DNA from 2 places in the Thauera sp. AutoDN2 genome. Region 2 is predicted to be linked to the other one. Evidence: riboswitches for the same ligand, from Rfam matches in the RefSeq annotation. Region 2 holds a riboswitch; the other holds the start of a gene.
The links. A riboswitch is a leader RNA that binds a small molecule or an ion and turns the genes downstream of it on or off. The one in region 2 is predicted to bind cobalamin.
Positions count from the first base shown of each region.

Region 1: it holds a riboswitch for cobalamin, as region 2 does, so the genes downstream of both, ACPT9U_RS10625 (energy-coupling factor ABC transporter permease) here and ACPT9U_RS09550 (GNAT family N-acetyltransferase) in region 2, are expected to answer to the same signal.

Region 1 is NZ_JBNCAR010000017.1:13,088-18,092, forward strand. It holds gene ACPT9U_RS10620 (DEAD/DEAH box helicase) at 1-1,292, shown strand, start outside; cobalamin riboswitch at 1,419-1,643, shown strand; gene ACPT9U_RS10625 (energy-coupling factor ABC transporter permease) at 1,915-2,553, shown strand; gene cobM (precorrin-4 C(11)-methyltransferase) at 2,553-3,380, shown strand; gene ACPT9U_RS10635 (sirohydrochlorin chelatase) at 3,377-4,354, shown strand; gene ACPT9U_RS10640 (precorrin-8X methylmutase) at 4,371-5,005, shown strand, end outside.
Region 2 is NZ_JBNCAR010000013.1:68,655-73,659, reverse strand. It holds gene ACPT9U_RS09565 (ribonucleotide-diphosphate reductase subunit beta) at 1-394, opposite strand, end outside; gene ACPT9U_RS09560 (hypothetical protein) at 391-804, opposite strand; gene ACPT9U_RS09555 (hypothetical protein) at 798-1,010, opposite strand; gene ACPT9U_RS09550 (GNAT family N-acetyltransferase) at 1,068-1,640, opposite strand; cobalamin riboswitch at 1,798-2,003, opposite strand; gene ACPT9U_RS09545 (ketopantoate reductase family protein) at 2,003-2,944, opposite strand; gene adh (aldehyde dehydrogenase) at 3,235-4,755, shown strand; gene ACPT9U_RS09535 (DUF779 domain-containing protein) at 4,845-5,005, shown strand, end outside.

The DNA.
Region 1 (5,005 bases), on a different contig from region 2:
TGCTGCACATGCTGGCCGCCACCCACACCCACCCGCATCCGCCCGGTCGCCCGCGCTGCCTGATCCTTACCCCCACACGCGAGCTCGCCGCCCAGGTGGAAGAGTCGGTCAAGACCTACGGCAAGCACCTGCCACTGACCTCGCTGGTCATGTTCGGTGGCGTCAACATCAACCCGCAGATCACGGCACTGAAGAAGCGTGTCGACATCCTCGTCGCCACCCCGGGGCGCCTGCTCGACCATGTCGGCCAGCGCACGCTCGACCTCTCGGGCGTCGAGTTTCTGGTGCTGGACGAAGCCGACCGCATGCTCGACATGGGCTTCATCCGCGACATTCGCAAGGTGCTCGCGCTGCTGCCGAAGAAGCGCCAGAACCTGCTGTTCTCGGCCACGTTCTCCGACGAGATCCGCCAGCTCACCCAAGGCCTGCTGCACGACCCCGCCACCGTCGAGGTGGCGCCGCGCAACACGACGGCAGAGCGCGTCGACCAGGCGGTCTACATGGTCGGCCAGAAGCAGAAGCGCGAGCTGCTCGCGCATCTGATCAAGGAAAAGCAGTGGTTCCAGGCGCTGGTATTCACCCGCACCAAACACGGCGCCAACAAGCTCGCCGAGTACCTCACCAAGCACGGCATCGAGTCCGCGGCCATCCACGGCAACAAGAGTCAGGCTGCTCGCACCCGCGCGCTCGCGCAGTTCAAGGACGGCTCGCTGCCGGTGCTGGTCGCCACCGACATCGCCGCGCGCGGCCTGGACATCGACCAGTTGCCACAGGTGGTCAACTTCGAGCTTCCCAACGTGCCCGAGGACTACGTGCACCGCATCGGCCGCACGGGCCGCGCTGGCGCCGCAGGGCATGCAATCTCGCTGGTCGACCGGGAAGAGGCCAACCTGCTCACCGCGATCGAGCGCCTGATCAAGCGCCGCATCGACCGCGCCGTGGCCGAGGACTTCGTGCCCAGCGCCGGCGGCGAGGCCGCGCATGACGCCGACCACGCCCGCCCCCCCATGCCGCGCCGCGGTGGAGGTCGCCCCGGCTCCGGCCGAGGCGCCCAGGGTGCGCCCGCGCGCGACGAACGCGGCGCCAGCAGAAGCGGTCGTGGCCCGGGCAAAGCCGCCCCGCGCCCGGCAGCACAAGGTCATGCCGAGGGCGAGGGCGCGCGCACTGCGCGCGCAACCGAGCCGCGTGATACGGGCGTCGCGCGCAAACCCTCACCCCGCCCCGAGGCGGGAAGGCGCCAACCCCCACGCGCCGCCCTGTTTGCCGCAAAACCGAGCGGCGATAAGCGCTGAACGACTGCGGCTTGCCGCCGACGCGGCACACGCTGCACACCTTTCGCAGCACAAGGGAATGAAGCCGGGCAAGAGACGCGCAGTTCGACACGACGCTTGCGTTGTCGCGCCGCCTTCGCCTATGCTTCGCCCCGCATTCGATCCGGGTGCCCCGGCCTGCAACCGCAGGACGGGGTGAAACGGGAAGTCCGGTGACGTCGTCCGCCTTGTGCGCGAACGACCATTCCGGCGCAGCCCCCGCTGCTGTGAGCCTGACGAATCCGCCAACATGCCACTGAGCCTTGCGCTCGGGAAGGTCGGCGGACGAGGAAGACGGCGAGCCAGAAGACCGGCCCGATCGAGTACGGAACATCGCGCCCGCCATGCAAGCGGCGGCGTGCGAGGTTCCAGGTTGATGTGAGCCCCGGGGTGTGGGTTTGATCCGACTGGTTTTCCGCCGGCTGCCCGCGTGCGCCGGAAGCTCCAGCCGACTCGTTGTGCAAGCGGTCTCCAGGCACTGCCGTGCCCTGCGTGCGTTCGCGCTCTGCTCGCGTGCGCACGCTCACCGGCAGCGCCGTGTCCGCATGCCGCCCCCCGCCCGCGTGGTTCCCATCGTCGTTCCATGCACTCGTGGGGAGTCATCATGCACATCGAACCGGGCATCCTTTCCGGCACCAAGATCACCGCCGCCAACCTCGCCGCCGTCGCACTCGTCGCCGCCCAGGCACCACAGCTTCTGCGCAAACCGCAGTTCATCCTGCGCACGCTGCTCGCGGCGCTGTTCTTCTCCGTTTTCATGCAGAGCTTTCACCTGCCCGCGGGCGCGTCGGAGCTGCACTTCATCGGCGCCATGCCGATCTACCTCACGCTCGGCTTCGTGCCCACCCTGCTCGGCTTCGGCCTCGGCCTGCTGCTGCAGGGCGTGATCTTCGAGCCGGCCGACCTGCTGCACCTGGGAGTGAATTTCCTTTCACTCGCCGTGCCGCTGCTCGCACTGCATGCCACGCTGGGCCGCAAGCTCACCGCCGGCGCCGCCACCCGCATCGGCGCGGTGCTCAAGCTCGACGCGGGCTACTACGCCGGCGTCGCACTGATGGTGGGCTTCTGGCTGGCCATGGGCGAGATCGCCACGCCCTTCGCGGAGTGGATGACCTTCGCCGCCGCCTACCTGCCGGTGGTGCTGATCGAGCCGGTATTCACCGTGGCCGTGGTCCGGCTGCTGCAGTCGCAGGCCCACCGCCCATTGGTGCAGCTCTGCTTCGCCATCCCGGCGCGCGGCTGATGTCCGGCCTGCCCGGCACGGTCTGGTTCGTCGGCGCGGGCCCCGGCGACCCGGACCTGATCACGGTGAAGGGCCGCCGCCTGCTCGAGCAGGCGGGCGCGATCCTGTTCGCGGGCTCGCTGGTCGATCAGGCGGCAACGCAGCACGCGCCCACCGGCTGCACGATCCGTGACTCAAAGGACATGACGCTCGAGGCCATGAACGCCTGGCTGATCGACGCTTGCGCCCGTCACCGCACCGTGGTGCGCCTGCAGACGGGCGACCCCGGCCTGTACGGCGCGCTCGTCGAGATGACCCGCCCGCTCGACGCCGCAGGCATTCCCTGGCAGGTGGTGCCAGGCGTGTCCTCGGCGATGGCCGCGGCCGCGGCGGCCGGCGAGACCCTGACCCTGCCCGAAGTCACCCAGACCGTCATCCTCACCCGCGTTGCCGGCCGTACCCCGATGCCCGCAGGCGAGGCGCTCGAGGCGCTCGCCGCCCACCGCAGCACGCTGTGCATCTTCCTGTCGATCACCCTGCTGCACGAGGTGCAGCGCGCGCTGCGTGCCGCCGGCTGGCCGGAGGATGCCCCGATCGTGGTGGTGCACAAGGCGAGCTGGCCGGGCGCGGAGAGGATCGTGCGCGGCACCCTGGCCGACATCAAGCGCCGCTGCCAGGACGAGAAGATCGCCAGCCAGGCCATGATTCTCGCCAGCCCCGCACTCGGCGCCCGCCTGTGGCCCGATATCGCGCGCTCGAAGCTCTACGACCCGGGCTTCGGCCACCGTTTCCGCAAGGCGTCGAGGCCAGCCACAGAACCCGGCATCGCCACCGGAGAATCCGCATGAACGACACCACGCTCCTCCTCGTTGGTCACGGCTCGCGCAATCGCGAGGGCAACAAGGAGATCCTGCACTTTGCCGCACAATGGCGCGAACGCCATCCCGGCTGGCGCATCGAAACCTGCTTCATCGAGCACGCCGACGTGCTGCTCGACGAGGGCCTCGACCGCGCCGCGCGCGAAAGCCGCCGCGTGCTCTCGATCCCCTTCATCCTCAACGCCGCCGGCCACGTCAAGATGGAGCTGCCGGCCGCACTCGAGCGCGCCCGCGCGCGCCACCCCAGCGTCGACTTCGCCTGCACCCGGCATCTCGGCATGGGGCGCGAGCTTTTCGCCGTGCTGCGCGGCCAGCTCGATCGCCTGATGCGCCAGCTCGACATGCCCGACCCGCACACCACCGGCGTGGTGCTGCTCGGCCGCGGCTCCTCGGACCCTGGCGCCAACGGCGAGCTCGCCAAGATGGCGCGCTGGATCTTCGAGGACGGCGACCACGAGCTGGTCGAACTCGCCTTCACCGGCGTGACCTGGCCCCGGCTCGAGACCGTGGTGCAGCGCCAGGCTCGGCTCGGCATGACACAGATCTGCATCGTTCCGGTGTACCTCTTCACAGGCGTGCTGATCGAGCGCATCCAGGCCCAGATCGAGCGCCTGCGGCGCCAGTACCCGCAACTGGTCTTCGCGCTCGGAACCCACTTCGGCTTCGACGAAGGCATCTTCGCCCTGCTCGATACACGCGTGGCCGAGGGCTGCGCGGGCGTCGCCGATGCCGGGGCCGGTGCCGCCCACGGCCTGCTTGAGTGCGACGGCTGCCGCTACCGCCTCGCCGCCGAGGACGAACACCTGCACGACCACAGCCACACCGCGTGCCATCACGGCCACTCGGATGCGGACCACGCCTACGCGAGCCACGGCTGCACGGCAGGACACGGCACGAACGCACACGCCCATCCTCATGCCCACCCCCATTCCGCCCACCTCTGAACACGGAGGCCATCCCATGCACGCCAACACCATCACCGAACAGCTCACCGCCGCCGGCCGCGCGATCGAGCACGACTCCTTCGCCATCATCGACGCCGAGGCCGGCGCGCATGCCTACACCGCGGGGCAGTGGCCGATCGTGCGCCGCATGATCCACGCCAACGCCGACTTCGAGTTCAACGGTCTGGCCGAATTCCACCCCGATGCGATCGAGGCCGGGCTGGAGGCGGTCCTCGCCGGCGGCGCGCCGATCGTCGCCGATGTCGAGATGATCTGCGTCGGGCTGTCGAAGAGTCGCCTCGCACACTTCGGCCTGCACTCCCACGAGTTCATTTCCGACCCCGACGTGATCGAAGCCGCGCGCGCCGCCGGCACCACGCGCGCCGTGCAGGCGATGCGGAAGGCGCAGCGCCTCGGCCTGCTCGATGGCGCCATCGTCGGCATCGGCAACGCCCCCACCGCGCTGATCGAGCTCGTGCGCATGATCCGAGAGGAGGGCGTACGCCCGGCCCTGGTGATCGGTATGCCGGTCGGCTTCGTGTCGGCAGCCGAATCCAAGGCACTGCTCGCCGCAGAGGGCGCAGTGCCCTGGATCACCCTTCGCGGCCGCAAGGGCGGCTCCACCCTGGTCGTCGCCGCCCTGCACGCGCT
Region 2 (5,005 bases):
GATAGGACAGCACGTTCTCGAACACATGGCGCTCGGCCGGCGTCAGGCGATGGTGGTAGTCGTGAACGTCCTGCGCCATGGAGATTTCCAGCGGCGTCCAGTGGTTCTTGTTGGCGTTGAGGAAGAACTCCCACGCCCAGGGGTACTTGAAGGGCGCGAGCTGGTTGATGTCACCCTGGCCGTTGACGATGCGTTTGTCGGCAGCACGCACCGGTGCCAGCGCGCCCGGCCGGGCATCGGTGGCGGACAGGGCCGCGTCGGGGCGGAATGCCGGCGCCGTGGGCGTCACCGTGGACGCCGGGGAGTCTGCCTGGCGGGAGGCTGGCGTAGCGGCTGGAGCAGTGGCTGCCCGAGGGCGAACCGGCGTGTCCCAGTCGTCGAAGAAGGCGGTCATTGGCAGGCCTCGCAGTCGGGGTCGAGAATGGAGCAGGTCTTGGGCGCCGGGTCGTCGCTGGTGGTGGCCGGCGTGTTGGTGCCGGTTTTCTCCATTGCGGTGGCGTAACGCGCCTTGAGTTCGGCGTGAATGCCCTCGATCGGGGTGAGTGAGCCGTCGAAGTACTTGAGGTCGGCCACCATCCCCTCGTCCCACAGGCCGAGTGCCTTCAGCTCGCGCACCAGATGGGCGGGCAGGTTCACCGAGCCGAGGTTGCACACCGCGGTCTCGTCGGCCGAGGTGTTGAGCGTGATCTCGGTGCACAGGTTGGAGCCATGCACCACGCCCACGTGCTGCTGCGGCGAGCGCAGGTTGCAGGCGTCCTTGAAGGTGATCCACGGATGCCCGGTCTCGAACAGCATGGTCAGCATCTTGCGCCACAGCTGGAAGGCGGGCAGGCGCTTGAAGAGGCGGATCTCGCCGCGCCCTGGCGGCCCTCGACGGCGAGAAAGGTCTTGGTCATGGCGACGGCGATCTTGTTCGGATCGAAGGCAACGACGGCGCCATTGCGGCGGATGATCTGGAAAGCGGCGAGTTGCATGGCGTTATCAAGTGCTTCGGTCGGAAGTCGGTCCACGGGTGGTCCTCGTCTGGGTGAGTGCGGATGAAACGGGTTGCTGAGGGAAGGCGAGCTTCAGGCGGCCGCGAGGCTGACTGCGCTGGGGGCCGGGCAAGGCGGGGCGTCGTCGCCGGCGTGGGACTCGGCCCGCAGATCCAGCGTCAAGGGGGCGGTGTGGCTGCCGCCAGGCCGACTGAAGCCGCTGGCGGCAGCCATGTGGAGTACCGCCGGGCTGATGCTGTGACACACGATCCGGCCTGCGCCGTGCAGGCGGGCCAGGGCTATGACGTGGTTGAACAGTGCTCGGCCCAGTCCGTGCTGGCGATGAGTTGCGGTAACGCTGAGCCCGAAGTCGACCTCCCCATCGCGCACCGCGATATGGGCGAGGGCGACGATGTCGCCTTGTGCGGTGCCCAGCCCATGCACATGGTCGCGTGCGAAGTCGAGGGTGGCGACGTAGGCGGCGATGCCTTCGTCGCGGATGCCGTGGCTGAAGCGCAGCAGGCGGTCATCGGCATCCAGCGCAAGTAGGTGTTCGAGGATGCGGGGTGCGTCGGCGGGGCCGAAGCGGAACATCGGCCTCAGAACGACGCCTCTGGAATCGGTCGGCGGTGTCAGCGTTGCAGCGGGGCGGTCGGCGGTGGGCATGGCGGAGATCCGGTGCGGGCAGGGCGGATCTCCGACGCACGGGCGTGATGCGTCACGCGCATGGCAATGCCATACGGTGCTGCCGTGCCATCAGGAAAGCGAGCAAGTGAAATGGTGTGAGCCATGCCTCTTGTCAGGGACACCCCGCCCCAAACTGTTGAAGGTGATGTGCATGGCAGGTCTCCTGGCTCACGGGTCGTCGTCTTGCGCCAGCCTTCCCGGAAGATTTCCAGTGGCAGAGAGGGCGCAGGACTCGCCGATTACAGTTGCGGGGGCAGCTCCGGGGTTCGCGCTGGGCGCGGCACCGGATTCCCTTTTCATGTCCGCCGATGACGGCGGACAACCATGAACAGGGGCGGAGGTTAGCCCTGGCCCCCGGCGCTGTCAAACGCGCCGCGTTCGATCGTACGCACCAGGGTATGCACCGCGCGATGCGTCGGAACTTCGAGCCCGGCCGCCTCGGCCATGGATAGCAGGGCGCCGGTGATGGCGTCGATCTCGGTGTGGCGGCCGGCGAGGACGTCCTGCAGCATGCTGGCGCGGTTGGCGGCGGTGGCGCGGGCAACGCCATGCACCCGCGCGAGCGCGGCCGCTTCGTCGAGCTCGAGGCCGTTGGCGCGCAGTACCGGCAGTGCCTCGCGCACCAGGGCGTTGAGCAGTACGCGGTGCGGCGGCTCGAGCAGGGCGCCGTTGGGCACGCGGAACAGCGCCGCGAGCGGGTTGATGGCGACGTTCACCAGCAGCTTCGCCAGCCGCGCGGCGGTGATTTCCGGCTCGATGCGAGCCTCGAGACCCGCGTCCGCCAGCATCCGCGCGAGCGGCTCGAACCCGGGCGGCAGCAGGGTTTCGCCTGCGCCTGAGGGCTGCACCCGGTTGCCGTCGCGCCACGCGCCCTCGGTGGTGATGCCCTGATCCACGTGTTGTGCGTGGCAATGCCCGCGCAGCATGTCCACGGTGATCCCGTTCTGCAAGGACAGCACGCCGATGGGGCGCATGCGTGAGGCGACTTCCGCGGCTGCCGCTGTGTCGGCGGCCTTCACCAGCACGATCACCCAGTCGGCGACAGGGGGGTGGGCAGCGTCGAAGGCTTCCAGGGCGAGTGTTTGCTCGCCCACTTGCACGCCGGTGCGGAGGCTTGCGACCCGGTGTGCGTTACGCGCAATCACGGCGAGCGGCACGACGGCGCGCAGCCGCGCAGCAAAGTGCAGGCCCAGCGCGCCGGCGCCGATGATCGCAACCGGGAAGCGCGTGTCGGCCTGGCTGTGGTGTGTGGCACGAGGGGGTGCCTCGAGATTACTGTCCATTCGATACGTACGGAGCGGTTCGGATTTCAAGTGGATCCCTGCCTGTTGCGTGCCAGACGGCTTCGCGGTCGCGATGTCGCATAAACATCGGATGGGTGCTCCAGCATGCCTGCTCCATGGAGCATCTGGAGCAACTCAGCCTGTTCATTCCACCCAATGGGAACAGCCGATGGGATGTGCTGTGGGGCTGGAATGCCCGAATCCAGGCGCATTCGCATTCTGGCATGACTCCTGCTGGAGGTGAGATGCAGCGACTTGCTGTGCATCCAGAAAATCGAGGAGACGAGATCATGCTGTACGCAATGCCCGGCCAGGCCGACGCCAAGGTTCAGTTCAAAAGCCGTTATGACAACTTCATCGGTGGCAAATGGGTGGCCCCGGTCAAGGGGCAGTATTTCGATGTGGTCACCCCGGTTTCCGGCCAGAAGTACACCCAGGCCGCGCGCTCCACGGCCGAGGACATTGAGCTGGCGCTCGATGCCGCACACGCGGCCTTCCCGACCTGGGGCAAGACCGACGCCACCACGCGCTCGAACATCCTGCTCAAGATCGCCGACCGCCTCGAGGCCAACCTCGAACTGCTCGCCTACGCCGAGACCGTCGACAACGGCAAGCCGATCCGCGAGACGCTCAACGCCGACATCCCGCTCGCCGTCGACCACTTCCGCTACTTCGCCGGCTGCCTGCGCTCGCAGGAAGGCGGCATCTCGGAGATCGACGAGAACACCATGGCCTATCACATCCACGAGCCGCTGGGCGTGGTCGGCCAGATCATCCCGTGGAACTTCCCGATCCTGATGGCGGCGTGGAAGCTGGCGCCGGCTCTGGGTGCGGGTAACTGCGTGGTGCTCAAGCCCGCCGAGTCGACCCCGATCTCGATCCTGGTGCTGATGGAACTGATCGCCGACCTGCTGCCGCCGGGCGTGCTCAACATCGTCAACGGCTATGGCCGTGAGGCCGGCATGCCGCTCGCCACCAGCAAGCGCATCGCCAAGATCGCCTTCACCGGCTCGACCTCCACCGGCCGCGTCATCGCCCAGGCCGCCGCCAACAACCTGATCCCGGCCACGCTGGAGCTGGGCGGCAAGTCGCCCAACATCTTCTTCGCCGACGTGATGGACAAGGATGATGCCTTCCTCGACAAGGCGATCGAGGGCCTGGTGCTGTTCGCCTTCAACCAGGGCGAAGTGTGCACCTGCCCGAGCCGCGCGCTGATCCAGGAATCGATCTACGACCGCTTCATGGAGCGCGCACTGAAGCGCGTCGCCGCCATCAAGCAGGGCAGCCCGCTCGACACCGACACGATGATGGGGGCGCAGGCCTCGCAGGAACAGATGACCAAGATCCAGTCCTACCTCGCGCTCGGTCGTGAGGAGGGCGCCGAGGTTCTGATCGGCGGCAATCGTGCCCAACTTGGCGGTGACCTGACCGACGGCTTCTACATCCAGCCGACGCTGTTCAAGGGCCACAACAAGATGCGCATCTTCCAGGAAGAGATCTTCGGGCCGGTGCTCGCGGTGACCACCTTCAAGGACGAGGCCGAGGCCCTTTCGATCGCCAACGACACCCTGTACGGTCTGGGTGCCGGCGTATGGAGCCGCAACGGTAACGTCGCCTATCGCATGGGCCGGGCCATCCAGGCCGGCCGCGTGTGGACCAACTGCTATCACGCCTACCCGGCGCACGCTGCCTTCGGCGGCTACAAGGAGTCGGGCATCGGCCGCGAGACGCACAAGGTCATGCTCGACCACTACCAGCAGACCAAGAACCTGCTCGTGAGCTACAGCGAGAACAAGCTCGGCTTCTTCTGAGCGACCGTCCTCTCTCCCCATGCCCTGTCCGGGGTATCTCCTCGGGGGCGGGCAACCGCCCCCTATTTTGCATTGCGGAGGACGAAGCCATGGTCGAACGCGTCATTGCCACGCCTGCGGCGCTGGAGCTGATCGCGCAGCTCAAGGCCGAGCATGGCCCCGAGCTGATGTTCCACCAGTCCGGCGGCTGTTGCGACAACAGCGCGGCGAACTGCTACCTGCCCACCGATCTCACGATCGGGCCGCATGA